4 regions of the Pragia fontium genome follow, and region 1 is predicted to be linked to each of the others. Evidence: predicted binding sites of a transcription regulator. Region 1 holds the regulator's gene; each other region holds the start of a gene.
The links. Region 1 encodes ArgR, which controls arginine synthesis, uptake and breakdown. Its sites were predicted from a motif close to ANTGAATAAAAATACANT; they were not measured.

Region 1 (7,823 bases):
CTAAAGACAGGGTGTGGTTGATATAGCCATAGTTACATGGATAGAACATAGCGGTTGACATAAAACGGTCAACGAAAATAGCACCGGTCTCTTTGTCTACTTCGTATTTGATTGGGTCGGCATTGGCTGGAATTTCAATAACAACGTAGATATCTTCTGGTAGGTCTTTACCTGCCGGTACTAAATTAAGGCTCATCTCTATTTCCTTTTGATCAAATAAAGTTGGGTTAGAATTGTCGCCTATTATAGCCGACTCTGGGCATGAATCTTCAATTTTTGACGTAATTCGCAGATTATTGCTGATACGGCAAAGCTAACCAGCGGAAAGTTTTACCGATAGTGGGGAAATGAACTCAGGAAACGGAGCGAGTATAGATAATCAAACCGGCTAAAATCACGCCACCGATACCGGATAAGGCACATATGAAAATGAATGCCACAACGCTTTTGTGGATAATATTGTTCATGGCCAATATCTCTGATAATTGTAAATTGAATCCATTATAAATGTTTTAAAAATGTAAACAATAATCAATTTACCGATGGATAGGCGTAATGGTTAAACCAGTGCCCGAATAAGCAAGGCTATACCTGAGAGTAGAATAACAACGTTGATGATTTTCAGGAAGTTTTCTCGGGACAGCTTAATCGTAATCCGACGGCCAATAAATACACCGAGAATCATTGCCGGGAATAAAGCCAGCGCCATGGTTAGGAATGACCAGTCGCTATAAACACCGGCGACAAAGAAGATAACGATACGAGTAAACGTGCTAAGTCCGATTAAGGTACTTTGGGTAACGCGAATACTGTTTTTATCCGGAATTCGGCCAGACAAATAAATGGCATAAATAAAACCACCGCTGCCAAAGAGTGCGCTGAAAATACCACCAATAAATCCAAAGGGCACAGAGGCTTTGGTCGTGTATTGGGCGGTTGGTTTGAAACCGCTGAGCGAATAAATCGCATAAGCAATAACAAATATAGCCAGATAGATAAGCAAGCTATCCGGATTGGTATACAGCAAAACGGCAGCACCTAACAAACTACCAAGTATCATTAACGGTACCAGCCGTTTTACTTCACTGATTACCGCATTCTTTCGATCTCTTAAAACATTAGTGATGGCAGCAGAACAGTCAAGCAGCGCCAGCAGCGGAACGATTTTATCGACGGGAATGAAAAATGCTAAAAGCGGGCTGGCAATCAGTGCGGTACCAAATCCAGTAATACCGAAGATAATATAGGCAAACGTCAGACCAACACCGATGATAGCCAAATCTAACAGCTGAAGATGTTCTGGCATATAAGCCCTCTTATCTACCGATCTTATCTTTATAGCGTCACGATATTTTACTTCATCTTGAATGTAAAATAATTTGGTTGCTAATGTTTTTATTTTGTTAGCTTACGCATGTTCGCTGTAGTTTAGGCAATAAAAAAGGCAGAAAATATCTGCCCTTAATTTATGATTTTGAGACTAACCCCGGGAGATGTTACGCATCCGGATAGTTATGCATAAAGCGTTCGGCATCTTTTACCATTGATTCGGTACCGATAAACAGCGGCATCCGCTGGTGGAGTTCTTCAGGAATGATATCAAGGATCCGTCGGAATCCATCACTGGCGCGACCGCCTGCTTGTTCTGCCAGGAAGGCCATTGGATTGCACTCATACAATAAGCGCAGTTTGCCTTTTGGATGTGATGCAGTGCTTGGATAAAGGTAAATGCCGCCTTTTAGCAGGTTACGGTGGAAGTCCGCGACCAGAGAACCGATATATCTTGAAGTATAAGGGCGGCTGGTGGCTTCATCCTGCTCCTGACAATATTTCAGGTATTTCTTAACGCCCTGTGGGAATTTGATGTAATTACCTTCGTTAATGGAATACATATTCCCCGTTGCCGGGAAGCGAACTTTCTCATGAGACAGGCAGAAAACGCCGATAGATGAATCATAAGTAAAGGCATGTACGCCAGCACCGGTGGTATACACTAACATGGTTGAAGAACCATAAACGACATAACCTGCGGCAACCTGACGATTCCCCGGTTGCAGGAAATCTGCTTCGGTGATTGGCTGACCAATCGGTGTAATACGATGATAAATGGAGAAAATAGTTCCTACAGAAACGTTTACATCAATGTTAGAGGAACCATCCAGCGGATCCATTAATACAACGTATTTTGCGTTTGTTGAACGTTCGCCTTCAAAGATAACAATGTCATCTTCCTCTTCTGAGGCAATTCCGGCGACTTCTCCACGGGCTTTCAACGCGGCTTTAAGCTTTTCATTCGCATACAGATCGAGCTTCATTTGAACTTCGCCCTGTATGTTTGAAACGCCATTTGTTCCAAGAATATCAACCAAACCCGCTTTGTTAATATCGCGGTGGATGATTTTAGCGCCTAGTTTAATCGCAGAGAGCAGTGAAGTCAGTTCACCAGTAGCATGGGGGAAGTCTTGTTGCTTCTCGACGATAAATTCGCCTAACGTTTTCATGAACAATTCCTAGTCGGCTGAAGAAAAAATGGCAGTCATATGCCATCGATATTTTATTGTAGTAAATTTTAACTAAAGGTTAAGCAAATTGATAGGTTATTCCCCTTCTTATAGCTTGTCTAAGGCGTTAGAATGAGAGCTAACTCGATACACCAATAAACTGGAAATATAATGCATATTCATATTCTTGGTATTTGCGGCACGTTTATGGGCGGTATTGCGATGCTGGCCCGTGCTCTAGGACATCAGGTTACTGGCTCAGACGCCAATGTTTATCCGCCGATGAGTACCCTATTAGAACAACAAGGGATTGACCTGATTCAGGGCTATGAGCCATCACAGCTGAATCCACGTCCTGACTTAGTGATCATTGGTAATGCCATGGGGCGCGGTAATCCTTGTGTTGAAGCGGTGCTGGAAGATGGTATTCCTTATATTTCTGGTCCTCAGTGGCTGCATGACAATGTATTGCGCGATCGCTGGGTGATTGCCATTGCGGGTACGCATGGTAAAACGACGACCGCAGGCATGACGGCCTGGATCCTCGAACATTGTGGCTATAAGCCGGGCTTCGTGATTGGTGGCGTACCCGGTAATTTTGATGTGTCTGCTCGCTTAGGAGATAGCCCATTCTTTGTGATTGAGGCTGATGAATATGATAGTGCGTTCTTTGATAAGCGTTCTAAATTTGTCCATTACTGTCCTCGAACGCTGGTGTTGAATAATCTGGAATTTGATCATGCGGATATTTTTGAAGATCTGCGAGCGATTCAAAAGCAGTTCCATCATTTAGTGCGCTTAGTTCCGGGGCAGGGCAAGATTATTCTGCCGGAGAACGATCTGAATTTAAGACACGTTATCGGAATGGGATGCTGGAGCGAGCTTGAAATGAGCGGCGAAGGTCAACAATGGTCAACCAATAAGCTCACGCCGGATGCCAGCCATTATCAGGTGTTATTGAATGGTGAAGTGGTCGGTGAAGTGAACTGGTCACTGATCGGCGAGCATAACATGCATAACGGTTTGATGGCCGTTGCCGCTGCCCGTCACGTTGGTGTTCAACCACAGGATGCTTGCGGAGCATTGGATGAATTTATCAATGCTCGCCGTCGTCTGGAATTACGTGGTGAGGTGAATGGCGTCACTGTTTATGATGATTTTGCTCACCATCCGACGGCTATTTTAGCCACGTTAACCGCGCTGAGAAGTAAAGTTGGCGGCACCGCTCGCATTCTTGCGGTGTTGGAGCCTCGCTCGAACACCATGAAAATGGGTATTAGCAAAGATGAATTGGCTCCGGCATTTGGTCGCGCCGATGAAGTGTTTATCTTGCAGCCTGCCAACTTGCCATGGCAAGTTTCAGATATCACTGACGCCTGTATCCAACCGGCGCACTGGTCTGGAGATTTGGATGCGCTGGTGAATATGATTGTGAATAGCGCTCAGCCAGGTGACAACATTCTGGTGATGAGTAACGGTGGTTTCGGCGGTATTCACGAGAAATTACTGGCAGGGCTAAAGCAAAAACAGTTTCTGTGATAAAAGTCGCGGTAACACTTGCGACTGATTTAACGAGGCTTGTCAGCCGTTTCATTATGAAACGGCTTTGCTTCAAGGCCTTTGGCAGACTCAGGGCCTTTTCATCCGACTACAATTCTTGCTCGAACAGATCGAGAATGGCGTGATAAAGCTGCTCTACGCTGAAGCCTCTGGCCGGTGTGGTAAATATGGTATCGTCGCCCGCAATAGTGCCGAGAATGCCTTCAGATTTACCCATAGAGTCAAGCAGACGGGCTAATAATTGCGCTGCACCGGGACTGGTATGGATAACGACTAATGCATCGTTATAATCTACATCCAGAATCAGGTTTTTCAGTGGACTGGTTGCTGTCGGAACGCCTAATTCGGTTGGCAGGCAATATACCATCTCCATTTTGGCATTGCGGATACGCACAGCACCAAACTTAGTCAGCATTCGAGATATTTTTGATTGATTGATATTTTCAAAGCCTTCATCCTGCAGGGCTTGAACAATTTCTCCCTGAGAACTGAGTTTTTCTTCTTTTAACAGCGCTTTGAACGCCTTAACCAAATCATCTTGTTTTGTTGGATGTCGCATCTTGCACCGCTGATAGTTGGATAACAATATCCTTATTATGAATAAAAATTCGCTAGGACTCAAAATTCTTTATTTAACTTTGAATTTTGTGAACAAATTGTTTCAAATTTGTAGTTTGCACGACCAAAAAGTTTTTAATTACGGTTTTTATGACCAAAAAGTTTTTAATTGTTTATTCTTTGCAGCATATCTCAATCTTAAATTTAACAATTGGTGATTATAGTCACGATACTCTAAGCTTCAGGTGATTTTTTAATTACGCATCAAGAAAGGCATCAACAATAAAGGAGTAATGAATGAAGATTACAGTTCTAGGCGCAGCCGGTGGCATTGGTCAGGCTCTAGCCTTATTGCTGAAAACGCAATTGCCAGCAAATTCCGAACTCGCTCTCTATGATATTGCACCGGTTACTCCGGGGGTTGCGGTTGATTTAAGTCATATCCCTACCGCGGTTAAAGTAACGGGTTTCAGCGGTGAGGACGCCAAACCAGCACTGCAGGGAGCCGATATCGTTCTTATTTCTGCCGGGGTTGCTCGTAAACCAGGTATGGATCGTTCCGATTTATTTAATATCAATGCCGGGATTGTTCGTAATCTGATTGAGCAGGTTGCTGCAGTATGTCCAAAAGCCTGTATCGGTATTATTACCAATCCGGTCAATACCACGGTTGCTATCGCTGCTGAAGTGCTGAAAAAAGCGGGTGTATACGATAAGAATAAGCTCTTCGGGGTCACGACGCTGGATATTATTCGCTCCAATACTTTTGTGGCGGCTTTAAAAGGTAAGCAGCCTCAGGATATGAACGTTGCCGTTATTGGCGGACACTCAGGGGTAACCATTTTACCTTTGCTGTCGCAAATTCCAGGCGTGAGCTTTACCGAGAGTGAAATTGAATCATTAACCAAACGTATCCAAAATGCAGGTACTGAAGTTGTTGAAGCAAAAGCGGGTGGTGGATCTGCAACGCTTTCAATGGGACAGGCGGCTGCACGCTTTGGTTTATCGCTGGTACGCGCTCTACAGGGCGAAAAAGATGTTGTGGAATGCGCCTATGTTGAAGGTGATGGTAAATATGCCCGTTTCTTTGCTCAACCACTCTTGCTGGGTAAGAATGGTATTGAAGCCAGAAAAGATATTGGCAACTTGAGTGCATTTGAACAAAATGCGTTAGATTCTATGCTCGATGTACTGCATAAAGACATTGAACTGGGTGAGAAGTTTATTCAGGGTTAATTTCTTAATAACGCGTTAACTGACCGCTATCGGAGGCATTTCCGATAGCGGTTTTTATTGTGGGAAAGTCTATCTTTCTTTTCTTTGGCGGTTGGCTCGCAATTGATGAGTAATAGGGTCATAGTACCGACTGGGCCATATTTCAGAAGGGTGTTTTTCCAGTGCATCAGCGATTAACCATTCTCCTTTTGGCCATGGACGAACGAGCGCATTTGCTAAGGTAGATGAACTTAAACCTGACTGGCGCGACAGGGCTGCCAAGGTTGTACCTCGTTTACGCAGGGCGGCAATAATATCAGCGGAATGCCAATTTTCTTTCCTTGGAATCATTAACGATCTCCTATTGGTGTCGATGGGTCAGAAGGCAATTTATGAATAGAAATTTGCAAAATATTTTTATTTGATAAAGTCATTTTCTGTTTTTTTGTAAACTTTATATCAACAAATTTCCAAATAAATTTCAAATGATTTATTTCTATTGATGGCAATGAATGTTTTTATTGATTTGATTTGATTTGAAAGGTTTTTATTTATATTGCTTTTTACTTTTTAATTTCTTTTTATTTGATATTCCATTTTTTATTTCAATAAAAGATAGGTTCTTTTTATATAAAATCGGCTTGTTTTTTGTATCCAAAGTATTGCCTTTCAGGTGGATATATTGCTATTTATAGCCATATACATGGCGATTCTCCTTAATATCCCAACGCATAAGATGCATGTATACAATCACTTACCCTGTCTTTTCAGACAGGGTAAGTGATTTAGTTAGGTATTTTTTTATTCAATCAACTAACATAAACTGGTTACTGAACATATTTACTTTATTCATTATAAACTGGGTATGCGACTCTGATTGAAATATCTAATCTGTTTTTTAAGAAACACTTTGAGTGGCGGAAACCGGCAGGAATCGTGAGCGAAAGGGATGGTGTTTTATGAAAAAAGAATGGTTTTCAACAAATGAATTAACGGGAATTGCCGGATTGCCTTCAACCATTCAGGGAATCAATCAAAAAGCACGACGAGAGCAGTGGAAAAGTCGTAAGCGCACAGGCGTTCAGGGAAAGGCGCTTGAATATCATATCGATAGCATTCCGGACAAAGTTAGGTTGGTATTGCGCACCCATGAAGAAGGGGCGAAATATAGCGCCATGGTGAACGATCCTTTTTCTATCTGGGTTACTGCATATAATCAATTAACGCCGGGAGAGCGTGAGCGCATTGTTTCCCTCATTGTCCGCCATGGTATTTCAGGGCTAATGGAAAAAGTCGATATGCTTGCCAAATCGCCTGAGCCTGCAGATGTTTGCTAAATGTCCGCACGCTTATAACGGATAGGCTTATGAAAAAAGAATGGTTTGCAACAAAAGAGTTAGTGGGCGTTGCTGGGCTACCGACAACCGTTCAGGGTATCAGTCAAAGAGCTAAACGTGAAAGCTGGCAATACCGTAAACGCGTTGGTGTCCAAGGCAAAGCGGTGGAATACCATATCGAGAGTATTCCTGAAAAGGTGCAGTTAGCTTTACGGCTACAGGAAGAGGGCGCTAAGTATAGTGCTCAGGTTAATGAACCCCTAACTATCTGGATGAGTGCTTATAATCAATTGACTCAGAAAGAGCGTGAACAGCTGATTTCCTTGCTACTGAGGCATGGTGTGGCTGGGTTAATGGCCAAAGTAAACGGGTCGTCAGACGATAGTGAAGAGAGTAGCGACTGAAAAGTCGTTTTGATCGGCCTACAAAAACGGGCCAATAGTTGGCCCGATTTGGTATGACCTAGGTATTGCGGTGTACTGAAAGACGCGCTAATGATTCTAGCGCCGTCCTATAAGGCGTGTCAGGCAAACAAGATAAGGCAGAGATGGCCTTGCCTGCTTCTTCTTCCGCCCGCTGCTGGGTATAAACCAGAGAACCACACTGATTCATGGTATCTAACACGCTTTCCAACAGATGGCGTCCATTACCT
Region 2 (7,823 bases), 1.4 Mb from region 1:
GCAAACGCGTTTTACTCAGTTGCTGCCTTTTATCTGCGGAAACTTACTCATAATATTAATCAGCCTATCCCCTATCGTTACTTCATTCTTCGCGGCCTTACCACCCGCGGTAGGCTATGCTGCGCTTATCCCGTCCTTTGGCTTAGGTATCATTATGATTGCACTGACGCAGTTTGATAGCGTAGAAGATAAAGGCATACGTAACCATAGTGTCGCGGCTGGATGGTTTGTGGGTATTAGCGCCATGTTTTTACCCGCCACCGCCTTTGCTGGTTTATCACCTTTAGTCACTTCACTACTGAGTAATGGGCTGATTTTAGGTACCCTAGTGGCCGTCACGCTGGAAAGGTTAATGTTGTATCGTCAAAAACAACAGTTAAGCAGCCAAGGCAGAAAAAGTCGCTGATATACCGTAAATTGATCGTTAAACGCCATCCCAGCCGACTTGTCAGAACAAGTAAACTGGGATGTTTTCTAGATAGAACAGGGAAACCCGCTTCATTTAAATGATTTGCGCCTAATAACGTTAAACGCGCCAATAATGGCTACGGGGTGACACTCGTTAGCTAAAACTTGATGGTCGAGAAATACGCTTTGATCCCGGCAAAAACGGATTCAGCTATTTGCTGCTGGAACCTTGCCGTTCTCAACTTACGCTCTTCTTCCAGATTAGAAATAAAGGCGGTTTCAATCAAAATAGAGGGGATATCTGGCGCTTTTAACACTGCGAATCCCGCTTGCTCAACCTTATTCTTATGTAATTTATTCACCCGCCCCATACGACCGAGCACTTCTTTACCAAATTTAAGGCTGCTGCTAATCGTCGCGGTTTGTACTAAATCAAAAATTGTATGGTCAAGATAGCGATCGCCGCTCTTACTGACGCCGCCAATTTTATCCGCTTCGTTCTGGGTTTGGGCTAAAAACTGTGCTGCGCTACTGGTCGCCTTTTTAGTCGACAGCGCAAAAATAGATGAACCATGAGCTGATCGATTGCTGAACGCATCCGCATGAATAGAAATAAACAGATCGGCGCGCTGTTTGCGCGCCTTAGCAACTCGTACCTTTAACGGAATAAATACGTCTTCATTACGCGTCATATAGGCTTTCATACCGGGTTCTTTCTGGATTAAGGTGCGCAACCGACGAGCAATTTGCAGCACAATATCTTTTTCCCGAGTTCCCCTTTTACCAATCGCCCCAGGATCTTCCCCACCATGACCAGGATCCAACATAATCACCAGTGGACGATCGCGGCCAACTTTGCCGGTTTGGGGTACATCTGCCCGCTGATCCTGCTCCAGCGCGCCCTGATTATACTCTTTTAACAACGCCAACAGCGGATCGTCTGGCTCAGAAGAACCGCCGTTAGCCGGATACAGATCGACCACCAGACGGTTTTTGAATTCCGCAATCGGTTTCAGAGTGAATAGGTTCGGATTAATATTCTGCTTAAGCTCTAACACTAAACGCACAGTATTCTTATCAAACTGCCCGATGCGCGCCAGCTTCAAATAAGGGTCACTGTTTTGCACCTGACCAGCAATGCTCTTTAACACACTGTTTAAATGAACATTTTCAATATCGATAACAATTCGATTGGGATTAGTTAAAGCAAACTGTTTATATTTCAAAGGGGCACTGGATTCCAGCGTTACCCGAGTATAGGTCGAAGAGGGCCACACACGCACCGCAATAACACTTGTTAATGACGCCGCCATGCCAACACCACTCACGCTCAATAACCAGGTTGCAGCAGCACCCTGTAATAAACGACGGCGTAAGTAATTAGGTTTAGAGCTAGACATGATTCTCCGACATAAAACGAACTACAAAATATAAACAAAATAAAGCTGGCGTAAAACTCTACCGAAGAGAGACCGTTCTGTCACGCTTAACCTGTATATTATCTGCTTTTTTGCCTAGATCTGAGGCGAAAAAATCAGAAAACTGACATTTCCCCCCCAAATTAGCGACAAACGCTCAAAACAATCCAGAGCATTATGATCATCAACCAATAAAAAACCGAGTTTGTTTAAATATTCTGCTTGCCAGATGACACTAAATAGAATAAAAATACAAAAAATACGAATTTTTATGCAACGAGGTTTTATCATGAAGGAACGTACTACTGAGCTGGTGGAAGGCATCCGCCATTCAGTTCCTTATATTAATGCTCATCGGGGCAAAACGTTTGTCATCATGCTGGGTGGTGAAGCCATCGAGCATGAAAACTTTGGTAATATCATCAGTGATATCGGCCTGCTGCACAGTCTGGGCATTCAGCTCGTGGTGGTTTATGGTGCCAGACCACAAATTGATGCCAATCTGGCATTGCATAACAAGCCGCCGATCTACCATAAACATACTCGCGTTACCGATGCGGAATCGCTGGAGTTGGTAAAACAAGCCGCCGGTCTGCTTCAGTTGGATATTACCGCTCGCCTGTCCATGAGCCTGAATAATACGCCACTGCAAGGGGCGCATATTAATGTGGTCAGCGGCAACTTTGTGATTTCGCAACCGCTGGGTATCGATGACGGCATTGATTACTGTCATAGCGGTCGCATTCGGCGCATCGATGAAGACGCCATCCATCATCAGTTAAACAGCGGTGCCATTGTTTTGTTGGGGCCCGTTGCGGTTTCGGTCACTGGTGAAAGCTTTAATTTAACCTCAGAAGAACTCGCCACACAGTTAGCGATTAAACTTAAGGCTGAGAAAATTATCGGTTTCTGTTCCTCTCAGGGAGTCGAAGACGAAAAGGGCAAGATCCTGCCTGAGCTATTCCCTAACGACGCGCAAAAATACCTAGAGTATTATGAGGCCAGTGGCGACTATAACTCCGGTACCGTGCGCTTTCTGCGCGGTGCGGTCAAAGCTTGCCGCAGCGGTGTTCGCCGTTGTCATCTCATTAGCTATCAAGACAGTGGCGCATTACTACAGGAGCTGTTCTCCCGCGATGGTATTGGCACCCAGATAGTCATGGAAAGTGCCGAGCAGGTTCGCCGAGCCACCATTCATGACATTGGCGGTATTCTGGAGCTCATTCGCCCGCTGGAACAACAAGGAATTTTAGTGCGCCGTTCCCGTGAACAATTGGAAATGGAAATTGATAAATTCACTATTATCGAACGCGATAATATGACCATTGCCTGCGCAGCCCTCTACCCCTTTACCGAAGAGAGAATTGGTGAAATGGCCTGCGTCGCCGTCCATCCGGAGTATCGCAGTTCACTGCGCGGTGAAATTCTGCTGGAGAAAATCAGTACTCAAGCCCGTCTGATGGGACTAGAGAAACTGTTTGTATTAACCACCCACAGTATTCATTGGTTTCAGGAACGCGGCTTTATGCCCGCGGATATTGATGATCTGCCGCTGAAAAAGCAGGCAATGTATAACTATCAGCGCCGTTCAAAAATTCTGGTCTCACAAGTTTAATCAGAATACGCCGCACACACTGAAGCCGTAGCCAACATTAGTTGGCTACGGCTTCAGAACAAATCCAGCAAACGCTTATTTTTCTATTATGAGTTGGCTAAAGCCGCCTCTCCGGTTGTGCTATTTTTAGCATCTTTCGCCGGATCCTTAATTAAGGTCCAGAGAACAATCGCACCAATAATATCAAACAGACTCAACGCGATGAAAAACGGGCCGTAACCAATAACCGTCACTAATGCCCCCATAAATAGGTTAAAGGTCAATTGCCCTAACCATGCAGCAGAACCAGCCAGTCCGGCGACGGTCGCCACTTCATTCTTCTTGAATAAGTCAGCCGACATCGTAATTACTACGGTAGACAGCGTTTGGTGGGCAAACCCGCCCAGGCTCATTAACGCGATCGCGATATACGGATTCGACACCATGCTGACAAAACCAATGGAAATCATCAAAACCGCACCGATGGTAAAGCTAGCTCGGCGAGCATTGATGGTGGTCATCTTCAGTTTTTCCATGAAGAACTTGGCAAGAAAACCGCCGGCAACGCAACCAAAGTCGGCCGCCAGAAACGGTAACCAGGCAAACATTGCGATCTCTTTCAATGGTAAATGCATCACGTTGATCAGATATAATGGCATCCAGAAACTTAATGTTCCCCAAGCCGGATCCGCCAGAAAACGAGCGATCGCTAATCCCCAAAAGTTACGCTGTTTGATAATCTCTTTTACCGAAGGCTTTTTATTATCATCCTGTAGATAACTTTCCTGCCCATCTTCAATATAGCGCAGCTCTTTTTGGGTAATCCACGGATGTTTATTCGGCGAGTTATAAATAAGGAACCAGGTAATAGCGAACAAGATACCGATACCGCCGGTGATGATAAACGCCATCTCGGTGCCAAGCCCTTGGTCTGCAAACGTCAGCATCGCCCACACAACCAGAGGTGGTGCTAACATTGCACCAATCGAGGTACCGATATTAAATAAACCGCCGGCAATACCGCGTTCTTTAGTTGGGAACCACTCAGCACTGGCTTTGATACCGGCCGGAATCGCAGAGGCCTCAGTCAGCCCCATTAAACCACGCAGAAACGCCAGACTGACCCAGCCACCGGCCAAAGCATGGGCCATATTAATCAGCGACCATAGCAGTGCAAAAATGAAGAAACCTATTTTTAGACCAATAACATCCAGCAAATAACCGACAATCGGTTGAGCAACGGTATAACAAAGTTGGAATGCACTCACGACCCAAGAATATTGTTGTTCATTAAAGTTTAATTCTTGCATCATTGCCGGAGCGGCAACGCTCAATGAGCTACGTGAAAGATAGTTTACAATTGTGCCCATACAAACCAGGCCAATAATCCACCATCTTAATCTTGTCATTTTCATGAAAAAGCCTCTGTTCATCACTATACCTATCGCTTAAGCCTAATTGCTTAGAACAAGAAGTATCGGAAACATCATCAAATAGGTTGACCAAAAAAAATAAATGGCCTTCCAATGGTTATCTGCGCTCAATGGTCTTGGTGATGTAATTCATTAATAAATGCCCCATTGCGCCAAGTTGACATGGTGAATGAGTAAAATCAGGAAAAAATTGATCGCGATCACGCAAATCAATTAGGTAAACCAAAGGCATGATCAATCTGTGATCTGGTTAACCAATTTACAAGTATGGTTGACAGTTCATAAGGATTGGTTGGGTTAAAATGCACAATGAAAGCGAATACTGTGTCGCTTTATCAAGTAAACGGGTTATAACCGCGATCAGCCAGACCAAATAGCTTGGTCTTCGGCACTAAATTAGAATAATCAGCCAATTTCCTGTCTTAGTCTGAAGAGGACATTTTATGCCCGTGGCTGTTTTCAGATATAGTTGGCTGACCAGTTATGTTATAATTTGGCATAATAGTTATGTTTTTCGGTTTTATACCAGTCAATCGATGAGAACTGACACACCATCATGAAACAACAATCTTCTCAACAACGGCCCTATCAAGAAGTTGGACTGATGCTACGTCGCATGATTGCTCAGAAGCAGTATGCGATTGGTAAACGTCTTCCTCCTGAGCGTGAAATAGCTGAAATGCTGAACGTCTCCCGTACAGTTGTACGTGAGGCATTGATCATGCTGGAAATTGAAAAGTTAGTTGAGGTGAGGCGCGGTTCAGGTATTTTTGTCATTAATACTCCTCAGGATTCCGCCAGCGACGCATCAGCAACCAATCAATGTAATGATGCTGGCCCCTTTGAGCTGCTTCAGGCTCGTCAACTGCTGGAAAGTAACATTGCCGAGTTCGCTGCTCTTCAGGTCACGCGAGAAGATATTGTAAAAATGCGCCAGGCGCTACAAGTTGAAGAGCAAGAACTGGTATCCGATGATAAAGAAAGCGGTGATATGCTATTCCACCTTGCCATCGCTGAAGCGACCCACAATAGTATGTTGGTCGAGCTATTTAAACAGTCCTGGCAGTGGCGTGAAAATAATCCGATGTGGATCCAGCTGCATAGCCGTCTGGAAAATACTCACTATCGTAAAGACTGGCTCTCTGACCATAAACAAATTCTGGCCACGCTGATTAAAAGAGATGCTAAAGCTGCCAAACTGGCCATGTGGCAACATCTGGAAAATGTGAAGCTCCGTTTACTGGAGTTTTCTGATGTCGATGATATTAATTTTGATGGCTATCTATTTGAATCATGGCCACTGAGTGAAGCCGACGCCTGACACCCGGCTTTTCCCACTCATACTAATTAACAACAGCGCCTCAATCACTATAAGGCGCTGTTGTTTTCTCACCGAACATCACTTCTTATAAACATCATTCGCCCCCTTTAACCGCATTCCGTCTGGGTAAATCCGCCCAATATGGCAAACACACCAAGATAAAACTCTGCGATCACCAACCCAATCAATGATAACAATAATCATTTACATTGAAGAGGTGAATTAACTCAAGTAAACTTCGCTAATAAAATCAATCACCCACTCTACTCATCAAAAGGCGATGCCATGAAACATATCTTATCTATTCTGGCCGTAACAACACTGGCAACGGCATTAGCGGGCTGCGATCAGAAAACCTCTGACACGGCAACCGCCGTACCTGAAACCACCCAAGTGACGGCCGCTCCGGCTGCTAAAACGTCACCCAAAACCGTATCAGTCCACCATACTCAAGGCACCACCGAGGTCAATCAAAACCCAACTAACCCGGTTATCTTCGACTTTGGCACGTTGGATACGATGCATGCGCTGGGTATCACCACCGTAGCCGGGTTACCTAAGAAAAATATCCCCAGTTATTTATCCCAATATAACAACGATAAGGTCGCCAATGCCGGCAATATGAAGCAGCCGGACATGCAGGCCATCCGTGATTTAAAGCCAGAATTAATCGTTATTACCGGTCGTCAGGGAAAATCCTATGATGAACTTGCCACCATTGCGCCAACCATTAACCTCAGTATTAACAATGGTGTTTATCTGGATTCCTTTAAGAAAAATGTCCTGACCATCGGCCAGATTTTCGATAAAACAGCCGAGGCCGACAACGGATTAGCCGTATTAGATAAAAAAATTACTGAACTGAGAAAACAAGCGGAAGCATCCGGGCAAAAAGCCATGGTACTAGTGCATTACAATGGAAAATTCTCCGCCTCGACGTCTAACGGCTACGCTTCTATCATTCACCAAGTGCTCGGCGTTAAAAAAGCCGATGAAAACTTAGCCGATGGCCGTCAGGCCGGTACGCCTGACTATATTGCTGAAAAGAATCCTGACATTATCTTTATTGTCGACCGGAACGAAGCCATTGGTGAAGGAAAAGTCGATCGTAGCCTGATGGAAGATGACAAAATCAAACAAACCAATGCCTTCCGCAAGGGAAAAATTGTCTATCTGCAACCAGATTTATGGTATCTGTCCGGCGGCGGTCTGGAAAGCCTGAGCTTACAGATTGATGAAGTGAATGCGGCTATTCAGTAAGCCGACTCCTCCTCCGTCACCCCGGTAAAAACCGGGGTGACGAAATTGATAACTTATAGTTCAACACCATCAGTCTCAACTAACCGAGCCGCTAATCCACTGTGGCGCTCCGTTGGCGTCAGAATAGCTGACAGCAGGATATTTTCATTAGCAAATAGCGTAAGCTTTTGGCGCGCACGAGTAATGGCGGTATACACTAGCTCTCGACTCAGCAAAGGTGAAAACGTATCCGGTAATACCAGCACCGTATGCTCAAACTCCGAGCCCTGAGATTTATGCACCGTCATCACATAAGCCGTTTCACAAGCGGGTAAACGACTGGGCTGTACTGCCTTAATCGAACCATCCGGCAGCTGAAAACAGACGCGCATTTCCCCTTCATCGTTACG
Region 3 (7,823 bases), 780 kb from region 1:
AAGTAAAATATTATTCCATCTCCGCTGGTCCAGCCTACCGTTTTAATGACTTCGTTAGTATCTATGGCTTAATGGGCGTCAATGTTAACGATGTGGACTATTCCAGCAAATGGTATAACGCTGACAGTAGCTCTTATTCTTATAGTGGCACGCTGCACAGTAGCCAAACTAAATCTACCTTGATGTATGGTGCAGGCTTACAGATTAACCCAGTGACTAATCTGGCAATTGATGTTGGTTACGAAGGGTCCCGAATGGATGTAGACGGTAAAAACTATTCAATCAACGGCTTCAACGTTGGCTTAGGCTACCGTTTCTAATTTCATATTAAGTCACCCTCAATAAAACCAAAGCCCATAAATAGATTCACTATTTATGGGCTTATTTATTCTCGTCGTGACAAATTAAATATCCAGACGTACTTTTGCCGCATTAATCGCGCTGGCAACCTGCTCAGGGTTCACGCCACCTTTAGCACAGCGTTTTTCCAGACAGGACTTCAGCGATAAAGCAGGATAAACATCTTGGTCAATCGCCTCATTAAACTGCTGTAGCTGAGCCAATGAAAGTTCTTCTAAAGCTTTACCCTGTTTAATCGCTTCTAATACCGCAGAACCAACAATATGGTGGGCTTCACGGAATGGAATACCTTTAGCCACCAAATAATCCGCCAATTCAGTGGCGTTGGCATATCCCTGCTGAGCCGCTTCCTGACAGCGAGGACGTTTTACCTGAATACCATCAAGCACCAGCACTGCCATATGCAGGCAGTCTAGCCAGGTATCAAGCGCATCAAAAATGCCCTCTTTGTCTTCCTGCATATCTTTATTGTACGCCAGAGGTAAGCCTTTAAGGGTCATTAACATACCGCTAAGCGCCCCCTGAACGCGGCCACATTTGCCACGAATTAATTCCAGCGCATCAGGGTTTTTCTTTTGCGGCATCAGGGATGAACCAGAAGTCACCCGATCGGAAAGTTCAACAAATCCAGACTCACCACTGTTAAAGAAGATCAGATCTTCAGCAAAACGCGATAGATGCACCATACTAATGGATGCATCAGACAGCAATTCCAGCACGTGATCGCGATCGGATACGCTGTCCAAACTGTTACGGGTTGCCGAACTAAAGCCTAACCAACCCGCCAGTTGATCCCGGTCAATTGGATAAGCGGTTCCTGCCAACGCACCGCAGCCCAACGGGCTGGTATCCATACGCTTTAACGCATCCTGTAAACGGCTTTCATCACGAGCCAACATCTCGGTATAGGCTAAACACCAGTGAGCAAACGTCACTGGCTGAGCGCGTTGTAGATGAGTATAGCCCGGCATAACTGCATCTTGATTCTGCTCGGCGGTGATCACCAATGCCTGTTGCAGCTCTTTCACCGCATGCAGCAGTTGCTCCACTTCCATTTTGCACCATAACTTCAGGTCAGTAGCTACCTGATCGTTACGGCTACGGCCGGTATGCAGCTTTTTACCCAAATCACCGACTTTACCAATCAGCTTCTGTTCGACCCAACTATGGATATCTTCCGCATCACTGGCAACAATGGCTCCCGGTTCTGCACGCACTTCAATCAATAGCTGGTCTAACGCTTTTTCTAATTGTTGTTGTTCTTCAGCGCTTAACACACCCACGGTTACCAGTGCTTTAGACCATGCGACAGAACCAATAATATCTTGCTCCGCCAGACGATAATCAAAACGCAGTGAATCATTAAACTGCTTAAAACGCTGGTCTGCCGCTTGACTGAACCTGCCACCCCACAATGCCATACCCTTTACTCCTGAAAATCAGGGCAATAACAACCACCCTGGATTGATAACAACGAATGATATTAACTGGTTTCTGGACTCTACCGCGAAAAACAAAATAATGATGTTATCGGGTAAAATACATTGCGCTTAATAAAATAAGGGGCAATATCCTCATCGCCCCTCATGCTCTGTTAGCAAGAATAACGCCTTGAACTCAAAACGTTAAACGGTTTATCACTTCTTCAGTTCATTCAGCGCACGAATCCGACCTGAAAGTGAGAACAGACGGATAAAGCCACCTGCATGACTGTGATCGTAAACTTCATCTTCCCCGAATGTAGCAAACTCTTCGGAATACAGGCTATTAGATGATTGCTTCTGGATCGCCGTGGCCTGTCCTTTATACAGTTTCACCACCACCTCACCGTTAACATCTTCAGCCAGCGACTCTGCCGCAGCCTGAATGGATTTACGTAACGGAGCGAACCAACGACCATCATAAACCACATAGGACATTTCCAGCCCCAGTTGCTCACGCCACTTGAAGCTGTCACGATCGAGCACCAGCTGCTCAACGCCACGCAGCGCCGTTACCATAATGGTGCCCCCCGGCGTTTCATAACAGCCACGGGATTTAATCCCTACCAGACGGTTCTCAACAATATCAATACGGCCTACGCCATGTTTGGCACCCAGTTCATTCAGGGCTTCCAAACATTGGAACGGACTCATGGCTTTGCCGTTCACCGCAGTGACTTTGCCCTTTTCTACCTTAACCGTAACCAGTTCAGGCTGATCTGGTGCGTCTTCCGGCGATACGGTCCATACCCAACAATCTTGGTTAGAAGCGTTCCACGGAGTTTCCAGTACGCCACCTTCGGTGGAGATATGCCATGCGTTTTCATCACGACTGTAGATTTTTTCCAGCGAGGCCGTAGTCGGAATATTGCGCTCTTTCAGATAATCCAGTAGGGCTTCCCGGGAACGTAAGTTCCACTCACGCCATGGTGCCACTACTTTCAGGTGCGGAGCCAAAGCCGCATAAGTAGTTTCAAAACGCACCTGATCGTTACCTTTACCCGTCGCACCATGACACACCGCATCCGCACCCAATTTCAACGCCAACTCAACTTGAGCCTTAGCAATGATTGGACGCGCCATGGAAGTACCCAGTAAATAGCTGCCTTCATACAAAGCGCCGGTTTGCAGTACCGGATAAACATAGTCACGAATAAACTCTTCACGCAAATCGACCACATAGCACGAAGATGCGCCAGAGCTCAGCGCTTTTTGTTCTACGCCTTCAAGGTCAGAACGTTCCTGTCCAATATCGGCAACAAAAGCCACCACTTCACAGTCGCCGTAGTTCTCTTTTAGCCATGGAATAATGGCTGATGTATCCAGGCCGCCGGAGTAGGCTAATACAATTTTCTTAATACCGTTGTTATTCATCACGATTTCCTTGATTGCTAAGTCTTAATTCAGTTACTGAATAGTTGTTGAGAAAAAATATCCGCACATTTAATCAATCGATGGCCCGCTACGCTAATATGCGTGTCCCAACGGGCATCCCATTAAACAATGCGGGTAATTGGTCGGCATTACGCCAACTGGCAATATCAACCGGGCGCCCTAAAGTGCGGGCGGCATCCAGAGCCGCATTAACTTTCACGATCATGCCATCGGTAATAATGCCTTGCTCTATCAGCTTTTCGGCCTTTTCGGCACTCATTTCAGCGATACGCTGACCTTTACCGTCCAAAATACCGCTAACGTCAGAAAGCAGAACCAAATCCGCTCCCAGCGTTGCGGCTAATGCTGTCGCAGCCTGATCGGCATTCACGTTCATCAGCACACCTTCTGGTGTAATGCCAATGGAGCTAACAATCGGCAAATAGCCGCCTGCTAATAGGGTTTCAATCAGTTTTTTACTGCCCGCTTTAGCTTCGCCCACGTGGCCTAACTCATCAGACAGTTGTTTGACGGCGACCATATCACCATCGGCCAAACACAGGCCAATCGCATCAATCTGGTATTTTTTAGCTGCCGCCATCAGGGTTTTGTTCGCCGTACCGGCCAAAGCGCCGGTGATGGTGCCAATCTGATCTTGCGGTGTGACCCGTAGTCCATTGCGGCGAACTACCGGCAGCGCCAGCTTTTTCATTAGCTCATCCACCAAACAGCCACCGCCATGAACAATAATCAGGTCACGCTGATGCTTTTGCTTATAACCAGCAAGCGCAACAAACAGGCGTTCCATGGCTTCATCACTGTCTAACAGAGCACCACCAAGTTTAATAATTAATGGATTCATCCTTTCTTCTCCCTAGAGCAAGGATTGGGTTTCATGGAAGCCAAAGCGTATATTCATACACTGAACGGCCTGAGCTGCCGCGCCTTTCAATAAATTATCTTCAGCGGCCACCACGATAATGTGCTGTCCATCAACGGCAAAGCCAATATCACAGAATGGTTGTCCAATAACCGATTTTAGCGCCGGAAGCCCTTTTTCATAGACCCGAACCAACGGTTTATTGTGATAAGCGTTGAAAAATGCAGTTTTAATATCGGCTTCAGTCACGCCCGGTTTTAAACGGCAAGTAATCGTCGCCAAAATACCGCGCGGGAAGTTGCCTAAATGTGGTGTAAAAATCACCGGTATACCAAGATGTGCGACAATCTCTGGTTGATGGCGGTGGGTGAATACACCATAAGGCTGTAGGCTCACTTCGCAAAAACTGGTTGTCATACTGGCTTTACGCCCGGCACCGCTCACGCCGCTCACTGCATTAATCACCGGCCACTGTTGCTGATCTAAAAAACCAGCCTCAACCAGTGGTTTAAGGGCCAGCTGCGATGCTGTCGGATAGCAACCGGCTACCGCAACCAACTGAGCCTGTTTAATATTTTCACTTTGCCACTCAGCCAAGCCATACACTGCCTGCTTTAACAGATCCCGATGCTGATGGCTAAAGCCATAGTATTTGGTATAAAAATCAGCATCATCGACACGGAAAGCGCCGGACAGGTCAAACACCACACAGCCTGCGGCCAAAAATTTCGGTGCCAGATCGTGGCTCACTTCATGAGCCGTGGCGAGAAAAACCACATCAATACCTTTAGCCGCCTCAGCAACGTCGGTTAACGGCTGAAGGGGTAAATCAACCAAACCTTTAAGCTGCGGATGCAAATCTGAAAAAGTCTTTCCTGCATCGGCGCTTTGTGCCGACACCATCAGACCGGCAATATTAATTTCAGGGTGACGCCGCAGATATACAGCCAATTCTGCTCCGGTATAACCACTTGCGCCAACAATCAGTGTTTCAAGCATACAAATAGACCTGTATTTAAATGCGTACAGAGTTTGGAAACGGCAGCACGCTACGGTAAGGTGGATGAATATTGCTTAAGGTACGAAATTCTGTTCCCTTACACAATCCTTTATTGTATTTTTATGCAAAATAAATGAATTTATATTGAATTAATCACTAAGCAGGTGCCGAATTGTGAATAAAACCCTACCGCCTTTTATTGAGCTATACAGTAAACTTATCGCTATCCCCAGTATCAGTGCTACGGATGCTGCACTGGATCAAAGCAATGAATCCCTGATTAATCTACTGGCGGAATGGTTCAGCACGCTGGGGTTTAAGGTTGAAGTCCAGCCCGTTCCTGAAACGAGAAATAAATTTAATCTGCTGGCCTCTCTGGGTGAAGGCCCCGGTGGATTACTTCTCACTGGCCACACCGATACCGTGCCCTTTGATGATGGCCGATGGACTCGCGACCCTTTTACCCTGACAGAACACGACAATAAGCTTTATGGATTAGGCACCGCCGATATGAAGGGCTTCTTTGCCTTTATTCTTGATGCATTAAGAGATATTGATAAAAGCAAACTGACTAAACCACTCTATATTCTGGCAACCGCTGACGAAGAAACCTCAATGGCCGGCGCTCGCTATTTCTCCGCCACCAGCCAACTAAAACCCGATTGTGCCATTATTGGTGAGCCAACCTCTCTTCAGCCGGTTCGCGCCCATAAAGGACATATTGCCGACGCTATCCGCATTACTGGTCAGTCGGGCCACTCCAGCGATCCGTCCCGAGGAGTTAACGCCATTGAACTGATGCATGATGCTATCGGTCACCTGATGGGACTTAGAGATTCGCTGAAACAGCGTTATCACCATGACGCTTTTGCCATTCCTTATCCAACGATGAACTTCGGTCACATTCACGGTGGGGATGCACCGAATCGGATTTGCGCCTGCTGTGAATTACATATGGATATTCGACCGTTACCCGGGCTAACCCTCAACGATCTGGATGAATTAGTACATGGTGCACTGGAACCACTTAGCTCACGCTGGCCGGGTCGAGTGGCCATTGAGCACCTGCATACGCCGATTCCTGGCTATGAATGTGCCGCAGATAACTCATTGGTCAAAGTGGTGGAAAAACTGGTTGGCGCTCAGGCTGAAGTCGTCAACTATTGTACCGAAGCCCCATTTTTACAGCAGATGTGTCCAACGCTGGTATTAGGGCCGGGTTCTATTGACCAAGCTCATCAGCCGGATGAATTTCTGGCAACTTCGTTTATCCAGCCAACCCGTCAACTTTTAACGCAAGTTATTCATCATTTTTGTGCCGTTGGATAACCACCGCTGAACCATCCATCGCCGCCCAAAACAGGTATTAATTGTTAGGGCGGTAAACACCACTATTAAATTCTGAAAGTAGAATTTGTTGTTGAAATCGCGGGTTTATAAGAATTGCTTAAAGGATTCAACAAAGTTGTGGCAATACTTAATTAGTGTGATACAACTCTAAATTTGGTACGCATAAAAATAACGATCGAAAACAACACAGCATCACGCTTAACTAACCAGGCAGGGGACATATGAACGAACAATATTCAGCAATGCGAAGTAATGTCAGCATGCTTGGCACGCTTCTCGGCGATACAATCAAAGATGCGTTAGGGGAAAATATCCTCGAACAGGTCGAGACCATTCGCAAATTATCCAAATCATCCCGGGCAGGTAACGAAGCTAACCGTCAGGCTCTGCTCTCTACCTTACAAAATCTCTCCAACGATCAATTATTGCCGGTAGCCAGAGCATTTAATCAGTTCCTTAACTTTGCCAATACCGCAGAGCAATACCACGGCATTTCATCTCGTGGTGAAGCAGCGAATAACCCAGCGGTATTCGCCAATCTTTTTCAGCGCCTGAGAGAGAAACACATTACCGATGATGCGGTGCGTGAAGCGGTTGCTCAACTATCCATTGAGCTAGTACTCACCGCACACCCGACGGAAATTGCCCGTCGCACCATGATTCATAAGCTGGTTGAAGTGAATAACTGTCTCAGCCAGTTGGATCACAACGATTTGGCCGATTATGAGCACGACAAGATTATGCGCCGTCTGCGCCAGTTGGTTGCTCAGTCCTGGCATACCGATGAAATTCGTAAAAATCGCCCAACGCCAGTTGATGAAGCCAAATGGGGATTTGCTGTCGTAGAAAACAGCCTGTGGGAAGGTGTACCTGCCTTTATGCGAGAGTTTAACGATCAGTTGGCTGACGCGTTGGACTATAAGCTACCGGTCGATGCGGTTCCTGTGCGCTTTACTTCTTGGATGGGCGGCGATCGTGACGGCAACCCTAACGTTACCGCTAAAATTACCGAACACGTGATGATCTACGGTCGCTGGAAAGCCGCTGAATTGTTCCTGAAAGATATTCAGGTACTGGTATCAGAACTTTCAATGTCTGACTGTACTCCAGAATTACGCGCCATGGCCGGTGGCGATGAAGTGCTGGAACCTTATCGTGAGCTGATGAAAAAGCTACGCGCTCAACTGATCAGCACACATGCTTATCTCGGCGCCCGTCTGAACGGCGAACGCGTTACCTGTCCAGAAGATATCCTGATTGATAATAGTCAGTTGTGGGACCCGTTGTATGCCTGCTATCAATCACTTCAGGCCTGCGGTATGAGCATTATTGCCAATGGTCAGTTACTGGATACGCTACGTCGCATCGGTTGCTTCGG
Region 4 (7,823 bases), 360 kb from region 1:
CGGCACCATTACCCGTCAGATGCGTCGCCTTGGCGCTTCTGTAGATTGGGATCGCGAACGTTTTACCATGGATGAAAGTTTATCCAATGCGGTAAAAGAGGTTTTCGTTCGTCTGCATAAAGAAAACCTGATTTACCGTGGTAAGCGTTTGGTTAACTGGGATCCAAAATTACGTACCGCTATTTCCGATCTGGAAGTGGAAAACCGTGAAACCAAAGGGTCGATGTGGCATCTGTGTTATCCGTTAGCGGACGGCGTTAAGACTGCCGAAGGTAAAGACTATCTGGTAGTCGCCACCACGCGTCCGGAAACGGTGCTGGGCGATACCGGTGTTGCGGTTAACCCGGAAGATCCACGCTATAAAGATCTGATTGGCAAATATGTGGTGTTACCGCTGGTGAATCGCCGTATTCCGATTGTTGGCGATGAACATGCCGATATGGAAAAAGGCACTGGTTGCGTAAAAATCACTCCAGCTCATGACTTTAATGACTATGAAGTTGGTCGCCGCCATAGCTTACCAATGATCAATATTTTGACCTTTGACGGTGATATCCGCCAGAGCGCAGAAATTTTTGATACCAACGGTAAGCCAAGTGAAGACTACGCGGATGAATTACCCGCTGATCTGCGCGGTCTCGAGCGTTTTGCTGCTCGTAAGGCAGTGGTTGCTGCTTTCGATGCTCAGGGTTTGCTGGAAGAAATTAAACCTCACGATTTAACGGTGCCTTACGGCGATCGCGGTGGTGTGGTGATTGAACCGATGTTGACCGATCAGTGGTATGTGCGTACTGCACCGCTGGCTAAAGTGGCTATTGAAGCGGTTGAGAACGGCGATATTCAGTTCGTTCCTAAACAGTATGAGAATATGTACTTCTCCTGGATGCGTGATATTCAGGATTGGTGTATTTCCCGTCAGCTATGGTGGGGACACCGTATTCCAGCTTGGTATGACGCTGAAGGTAATGTTTACGTTGCCCGTAATGAAGAAGAAGTGCGTAAAGAGAACAATATCCCGGCAGATGTGGTGCTGACTCAGGATGAAGACGTATTGGATACTTGGTTCTCCTCTGGCCTGTGGACGTTCTCCACTTTAGGCTGGCCGGAAAATACCGAAGAACTGCGTACTTTCCATCCGACCAACGTATTGGTGAGTGGCTTCGATATTATCTTCTTCTGGATTGCCCGCATGATCATGTTGACCATGCACTTTATTAAAGATGAAGATGGCAAACCGCAAGTGCCGTTTAAGAATGTGTATGTGACCGGTCTGATTCGCGATGACGAAGGCCAGAAGATGTCTAAATCTAAGGGTAATGTTATCGATCCGCTGGATATGATCGATGGTATTTCTTTGGATGGCCTGCTGGAAAAACGTACCGGTAATATGATGCAGCCGCAGCTGGCTGAGAAGATTCGTAAGCGTACCGAGAAGCAATTCCCGGGGGGTATTGAAGCTCACGGTACCGATGCATTGCGTTTCACCCTGACGGCGCTGGCTTCCACCGGTCGCGATATCAACTGGGATATGAAGCGTCTTGAAGGTTATCGTAACTTCTGTAACAAGCTGTGGAACGCCAGCCGCTTTGTACTGATGAATACCGAAGATCAGGATTGTGGTCAGAACGGCGGTGAAATGGTTCTTTCACTGGCGGATCGTTGGATTCTGGCGGAGTTTAACCAGACAGTAAAAGCCTATCGCGAAGCGCTGGACGGTTATCGTTTCGATATGGCGGCGAACATTCTGTATGAATTCACCTGGAACCAGTTCTGTGACTGGTATCTGGAGCTGGCTAAGCCTGTGATGAATTCAGGTTCAGAAACGGAACTGCGTGGTACCCGTCATACGCTGGTGCACGTTCTGGAATCACTGTTGCGTTTGGCTCATCCGATTATTCCATTTATTACCGAAACCATTTGGCAGCGGATTAAACTGCTGAAGAACATTACTGCCGATACCATTATGCTGCAACCGATGCCGGAATATGAGGCTGCGTTGGCGGATGAAGCTGCACTAGCAGATCTGGAATGGATTAAGCAGGCGATTGTTGCGGTACGTAATATTCGTGCTGAAATGAATATCGCACCGAGCAAGCAGTTGGAAGTCTTGCTGCGTGATGCTACTCCGGCAGCACTGCGCCGTGTAGAGGAAAACGAAACCTTCATTAAAACGTTGGCGCGTTTATCTTCAATCACTATTTTACCTGCTGGTGATAAAGGCCCGGTTTCAGTAACCAAACTGGTTGAAGGTTCTGAGCTATTAATCCCGATGGCCGGTCTGGTGGATAAAGCCGCCGAGCTGGAACGCTTATCGAAAGAAGTGGCGCGTATTGAAGATGAAATTGCGCGTATCGAGAGCAAACTGGCGAACGAAGGCTTTGTTTCTCGAGCACCGGAAGCGGTAGTGGCAAAAGAGCGTGAAAGACTAACTAGCTATGCCGAAGATAAAGCGAAGCTGTTAGAGCAGAAAGCGACGATTGCTGCATTGTAGTTTTGGTTTTACTTAAGTTGAGAAGGCCGCCGTTAGGCGGCCTTCTTATTTCTAATCGATTAAGTGCTTGGGTTAATAAAACTAAATAACCCAATAAGCCAATTGAACTACGCCCAGTGCGGCTAGTCCCGCAGCCACATCATCCATCATCACGCCAAAACCGCCGGAGCAGTGTTTATCCAGCCAACCGATAGGGCCGGGCTTAAGGATATCGAAGAAGCGGAAGGCAACAAAAGCGGCGACCATCCACCATAAACCTTGAGGCAGGGCGATACAGGCGATCCACATACCGACAAACTCGTCCCAGACCAGAGCGCCATGATCTTCAACGCCGATAGCATTACCGGCGACCTGACAGGCCCAAACGCCAATCACGAAAGCGAAAACCAGAAACGCCAGATAGGCTGGCATCGAGAGTAGCTGTAGCAGGTAAAACAACGGGATTGCCGCCAGTGAACCGACAGTACCCGGAGCCTTGGGTGAAAGGCCTGAGCCGAAGCCCGTGGCAATCCAATGCAGCGGGTTAGTGAGTGACAGACGATGTAGTTCGGGTTTAATCATTATAGGCAATTCAGCAGTTTTATTGATTGGTGGCGGCCCGTTTGATTTGGGCCGCATCTGTTTTAGTTAACCGGGGAATAACTCAGAGCATTTCCAGCGGTTTTTTTCGGCTTGGTGGTGGAAAAGCGGTATCGAGCGTCACATAGTCTTCATGTTGCAGCTCAATGCTTAAGCTACCAATGTTCTCAACCATATGTTCAATGGTTGAGGCTTTGGGAATGGTAATGATGTTATGGTCGCGCAGTACCCAAGCCAGTGCAATTTGGGCAGCGGTAGCTTGATGACGCTTTGCCACTTCCGTTAATGCCGGATGTTCCAGCAAACGGGCCTGTTCTATGGGGGAGTAGGCCATGATTGGCATACTGTTGCTGCGGCACCACGGTAGCAGGTCATATTCAATGCCGCGGCGCGACAGGTTGTACAGAACCTGATTAACGGCAACCTGCTCATTTTCTGCCACGGTCATTAACTCATTCAGGTCATCAACATCAAAGTTGCTAACGCCCCATTGACCAATTTTCCCCTGCTCCACTAAGTCTTCCATGGCATTGGCGGTTTCTTCCAAAGGAATATGACCGCGCCAGTGCAGCAAATAGAGGTCGATATAGTCAGTGCCCAGACGTTTTAAACTGGCTTCACAGGCGGCGATAGTGCCGGTGGCACTGGCATTACCGGGAAGCACTTTACTGACCAGAAACACGTCATCGCGGCGACCTTTAATGGCCGCACCAACCACTTTTTCCGCTCCTCCGTCAGCATACATTTCGGCGGTATCAATTAGCGTCAGGCCGCGATCGATACCGTGCTGTAGAGTTTGTATTTCGCGTTGAATATCGGAGCTGCGCTCCCCCATAAACCAGGTGCCTTGCCCGAAAACTGGGGTGTCATCCCCGCTGGGTAAAGCGATATAACGCATATGTTGTCTGGCCATGCAATCAACCTCCCGTTAATAAAAACTAATGGCGAGTTCCGTTATCTTCTTCATCAATCGGATGTTCATCATCGTCTTCATCATCATCGCTGCCGTTAGGGTCTTCATAGTAGGTACCCCAACCGTCGTAGTTAATGTCGAAGCGGTCTGCCAGCTTAATCAGCTGCTCGACCTGCTTATCGATGATCTCCGCATTCAGTGAAACCTCACTGATTACATCACAACACAGAACGATTAAACTGTCTTCGACTTCCAGCTCTTCCGGGTCGGTGACTTCATAACCCATTCTGAACGCTTCTATTGCTGCTTTTTCCAGCGCTGAGAAATCTTCTGCTGAAAAGTGATGCTCAATTGCATACAACGCATCAGGATCGCTCCCGTCTTCCAGCAGCTCTTCAATAATCAGTCGAGTTTCTTCGCGTTGCTCTTCCAACAAGGCATTCAGTTCGTCATTAGACATAATATTTTCTCACCTATGATAGTTAGTTAGCGTTATTCTCACACAGTGCAACCGGTAGCTCCACAGGAAAGGCAAAGTTTTCTTCACTGTTGGGTTGATTGTGAATATTAATTCATATAAATTGATTTTTAATTCAAATTTGTTTATCAAACACCACTCGAGTTTAGGGAGACTGCGTTATGTCCCAATTTTATCAGCGTCATTTGCTGCGGTTACTTGATTTTAGTCCAAATGAGATCTGTGCATTACTTTCACTATCATCCAAATTAAAAAAAGATAAGAAAAATGGAGCTGAGAAGCAAAAGCTAGTTGGTAAGAATATTGCACTGATTTTTGAAAAGGATTCGACCCGTACGCGCTGTGCGTTTGAGGTAGCGGCTTTCGATCAGGGAGCGAGAGTAACTTATCTTGGCCCGAGCGGCAGTCAGATCGGGCATAAAGAATCGATTAAAGATAGCGCCAGAGTGTTGGGGCGCATGTACGATGCCATTCAATACCGTGGTTTTGGTCAGCAAATTGTCGAGACATTGGCACAATATTCCGGGGTGCCGGTATGGAATGGGCTGACCAATGAGTTTCACCCAACCCAGATTTTGGCTGATTTATTAACCATGCAGGAACATTTACCGAATAAGGCACTGTCGGATATGAAGCTGGCCTATTTGGGGGATGCCCGTAACAATATGGGCAACTCGTTATTGGAAGGTGCCGCCCTGATGGGTATAGATTTACGTTTAGTGGCCCCTAAAGCCTGCTGGCCGGAAGCTTCTTTGGTGGCTGAGTGCCAAAAGATTGCTGATACCACCGGTGCGAAACTGACCTTGACGGAAGATATCGCCCAAGGCGTTGAGCAAGTTGACTATTTATATACCGATGTTTGGGTGTCGATGGGGGAGCCTAAAGAGGTGTGGCAAGAGCGTATTGCGTTGCTGAAAGCCTATCAGGTGAATCAACAGATGATTGAACTGACCCATAATCCGCAAGTGAAGTTTTTACACTGTTTACCGGCGTTTCATGACGATAAAACCACCATGGGTAAACAAATGGCTGAGCAGTATGGATTGCACGGTGGCATGGAAGTGACTGATGAGGTGTTTGAATCAGAGCACAGCATCGTATTCGATCAGGCAGAAAATCGCATGCATACCATTAAGGCTGTGATGGTTGCTTCGCTGGCTAAGTCTTAACAAGTAGGCCCCATTGCTTTATCCGTTACGATGGACAAAGAGCGTGGGGCGACGTTAAGGTGGGTGTTTTACAGCGCACTCACCAGCATTTTGATGACGGCTTTGCGTACCAGCGCTGGTTTGCCCACGGCACATAATGGCTTATGAACTTCATTGGGATAGAACACCACAAAGTCACCCTCTTTTAAAATGATCTGTTTTTCTTGTTCACTTTCTCCAGCGGGTAAGAAAGCAATGTCTTTATCCGCCAGCCAGTTATCGGTGGGTTTGCCAGCCGGTAGGTTGCTAAATCCCATGCTTTCTTCGCCTTGCAGAACGATTTGAATATCCAGATAGCGTTGATGATATTCCGCTCGGCGGTTTTCAGCCGCTTCAGTGCTGTCATTGAAAATCAGAACGAAAACGTTATTGCCATCAATATCATGTTTGCCTAACGGCGTGTCAGGATGAATATTTTTCTTAATATATTCGATGGCGTCTTTTAGTTTGGCGGGCAGGTAAGGAACCAACTCCAGGTGGTGAATGTTTCCGGTAATCATAGGGACTCCTTTATGAAAATGAAAAGCTGTTTCATATTCTATAATGGCGGTTCAATAAATACATCGAGTTTTATCATGTACATCGCGACATTGGTCACGTTAGCTTGATATACAGCTGCATGGATCTCATTGGATTGACGTTGTTTGTCATTTTATGGTGCATCTTAGCGTAAGCGCCTTATAATAAGCGGCGTGATTGATTCGAAATACTTAAAAACAACATTGAAAAATAACAGGTAAAAATCAGGAGAATCCATGTCCCATATTATTCATACAGATAACGCACCAGCAGCCATTGGCCCATACGTACAGGGCGTTGATCTGGGCAGTATGGTTATTACTTCCGGTCAGATTCCGGTTGATCCTAAAACAGGTGATGTTGCTGATGATGTTGCCGCTCAGGCGCGTCAATCTTTAGAAAACGTAAAAGCCATTGTTGAAGCTGCTGGCCTGAAAGTGTCAGATATTGTGAAAACCACGGTATTCGTTAAAGATTTGAATGACTTTGGTACGGTTAATGCAACTTACGAAGCTTTCTTTACTGAACATAAAGCGCCATTCCCGGCTCGTTCATGTGTTGAAGTTGCTCGCTTACCGAAAGATGTCAAAATAGAAATCGAAGCGATTGCGGTTCGTCGGTAATCGTTTTCTTTCTACTATAAGTAAGATTCCAGGGTTCAGATTTGGAATCTTACTGTCAGTTCCCCGCACTTATCGTCTTTAGTATTTATTCGCGACCGATGTATCTGCCGGAAATTTTACCCCAGTCAGTGCACGTATGTTGGTTAACAAACGGGATGTACTGCGAGAAAGGGTCAGACCGGCATGATAGATTTCTTGGTTACGCACTAATTCAGCAAACACATCCGCTTCATAGTACATGGTATTTTCATGCTGTGGCTGTGATATCTCCTGCGGTTGTCCGCCGCGTGGGGTGAAGATGATGTTTCGACACTGCGAAATCTTATCTATCACCAAGGTTCCTTCTTCTCCCTGAATTTCGCTGGGAATATAAGAATCACTGATTTTTGAGTGGAACAATACCGCATCAAAACCGTTGTAGCTCATCCAAACGCTACCATGCCCATCTACGCCGGATTTTAACAGCGTGGCGCTGGCGTCCAGACTCATCGGTTCACCAAATAGCGCAATAGCGCTGGCCAGACAGTAATAACCAATATCCATAATTGAGCCATTAGAGAAGGCCGGATTGAAGGTATTCGGATTTTCTCCGTCCAAGTAGCGCTGGTAGCGTGATGAATACTGGCAATAATCAATAAAGACCTTACGTACTTTACCGAGCTGCGGGAGCGTTTGTTTTAGTATTGAAAAATTGGGCAAATAGGCGGTCTTAAATGCCTCAAATAAAACCACCTGATGTTTCAGGGCGCAGGCAATCAGACTTTCCATCTCCTGAATATGGGAGGTCATCGGTTTTTCACAAATAACGTGCTTGTTGTGCTGTAGCATCAACAGAGCTTGTGAATAGTGCAGGGAGTTTGGACTGGCAATGTACACTGCATCGATTTGATTGCAGTTGGCCAGCGCCTGTAGATCGTCAAAAAACAGCTCGGCCTGATTGGGTTTGCCAAAGTCATGAGCGGTGTTTAATGATCGGGAGTATACGGCGGTGAGTTTTAGCTTTCCTGTGGCA

Region 2: the regulator ArgR is predicted to act here: its motif matches at 2,066-2,083, upstream of argA (amino-acid N-acetyltransferase).
Region 3: the regulator ArgR is predicted to act here: its motif matches at 5,207-5,224, upstream of argC (N-acetyl-gamma-glutamyl-phosphate reductase).
Region 4: the regulator ArgR is predicted to act here: its motif matches at 4,564-4,581, upstream of argF (ornithine carbamoyltransferase).

What each region holds. Positions count from the first base shown of each region.
Region 1 is NZ_LR134531.1:439,271-447,093, forward strand. Features, by position in the region: gene ppa (inorganic diphosphatase) at 1-196, opposite strand, end outside; gene EL341_RS01855 (sulfite exporter TauE/SafE family protein) at 560-1,306, opposite strand; gene fbp (class 1 fructose-bisphosphatase) at 1,497-2,501, opposite strand; gene mpl (UDP-N-acetylmuramate:L-alanyl-gamma-D-glutamyl-meso-diaminopimelate ligase) at 2,673-4,040, shown strand; gene argR (transcriptional regulator ArgR) at 4,150-4,620, opposite strand; gene mdh (malate dehydrogenase) at 4,917-5,855, shown strand; gene EL341_RS01880 (helix-turn-helix domain-containing protein) at 5,925-6,185, opposite strand; gene EL341_RS01885 (DNA-binding protein) at 6,794-7,171, shown strand; gene EL341_RS01890 (DNA-binding protein) at 7,201-7,575, shown strand; gene ispB (octaprenyl diphosphate synthase) at 7,634-7,823, opposite strand, start outside.
Region 2 is NZ_LR134531.1:3,124,026-3,131,848, forward strand. Features, by position in the region: gene EL341_RS13590 (purine/pyrimidine permease) at 1-406, shown strand, start outside; gene amiC (N-acetylmuramoyl-L-alanine amidase AmiC) at 567-1,808, opposite strand; gene argA (amino-acid N-acetyltransferase) at 2,113-3,441, shown strand; gene EL341_RS13605 (MFS transporter) at 3,528-4,835, opposite strand; gene uxuR (Uxu operon transcriptional regulator) at 5,410-6,174, shown strand; gene EL341_RS13615 (siderophore ABC transporter substrate-binding protein) at 6,460-7,434, shown strand; gene recD (exodeoxyribonuclease V subunit alpha) at 7,488-7,823, opposite strand, start outside.
Region 3 is NZ_LR134531.1:3,698,377-3,706,199, forward strand. Features, by position in the region: gene EL341_RS15970 (Ail/Lom family outer membrane beta-barrel protein) at 1-320, shown strand, start outside; gene argH (argininosuccinate lyase) at 405-1,781, opposite strand; gene EL341_RS15980 (argininosuccinate synthase) at 1,998-3,215, opposite strand; gene argB (acetylglutamate kinase) at 3,304-4,077, opposite strand; gene argC (N-acetyl-gamma-glutamyl-phosphate reductase) at 4,090-5,094, opposite strand; gene argE (acetylornithine deacetylase) at 5,270-6,424, shown strand; gene ppc (phosphoenolpyruvate carboxylase) at 6,667-7,823, shown strand, end outside.
Region 4 is NZ_LR134531.1:800,590-808,412, forward strand. Features, by position in the region: gene EL341_RS03215 (valine--tRNA ligase) at 1-2,491, shown strand, start outside; gene EL341_RS03220 (phosphatidylglycerophosphatase A family protein) at 2,573-3,052, opposite strand; gene EL341_RS03225 (aldo/keto reductase) at 3,135-3,983, opposite strand; gene rraB (ribonuclease E inhibitor RraB) at 4,009-4,443, opposite strand; gene argF (ornithine carbamoyltransferase) at 4,623-5,630, shown strand; gene EL341_RS03240 (YhcH/YjgK/YiaL family protein) at 5,699-6,169, opposite strand; gene ridA (2-iminobutanoate/2-iminopropanoate deaminase) at 6,425-6,811, shown strand; gene EL341_RS03250 (Gfo/Idh/MocA family protein) at 6,890-7,823, opposite strand, start outside.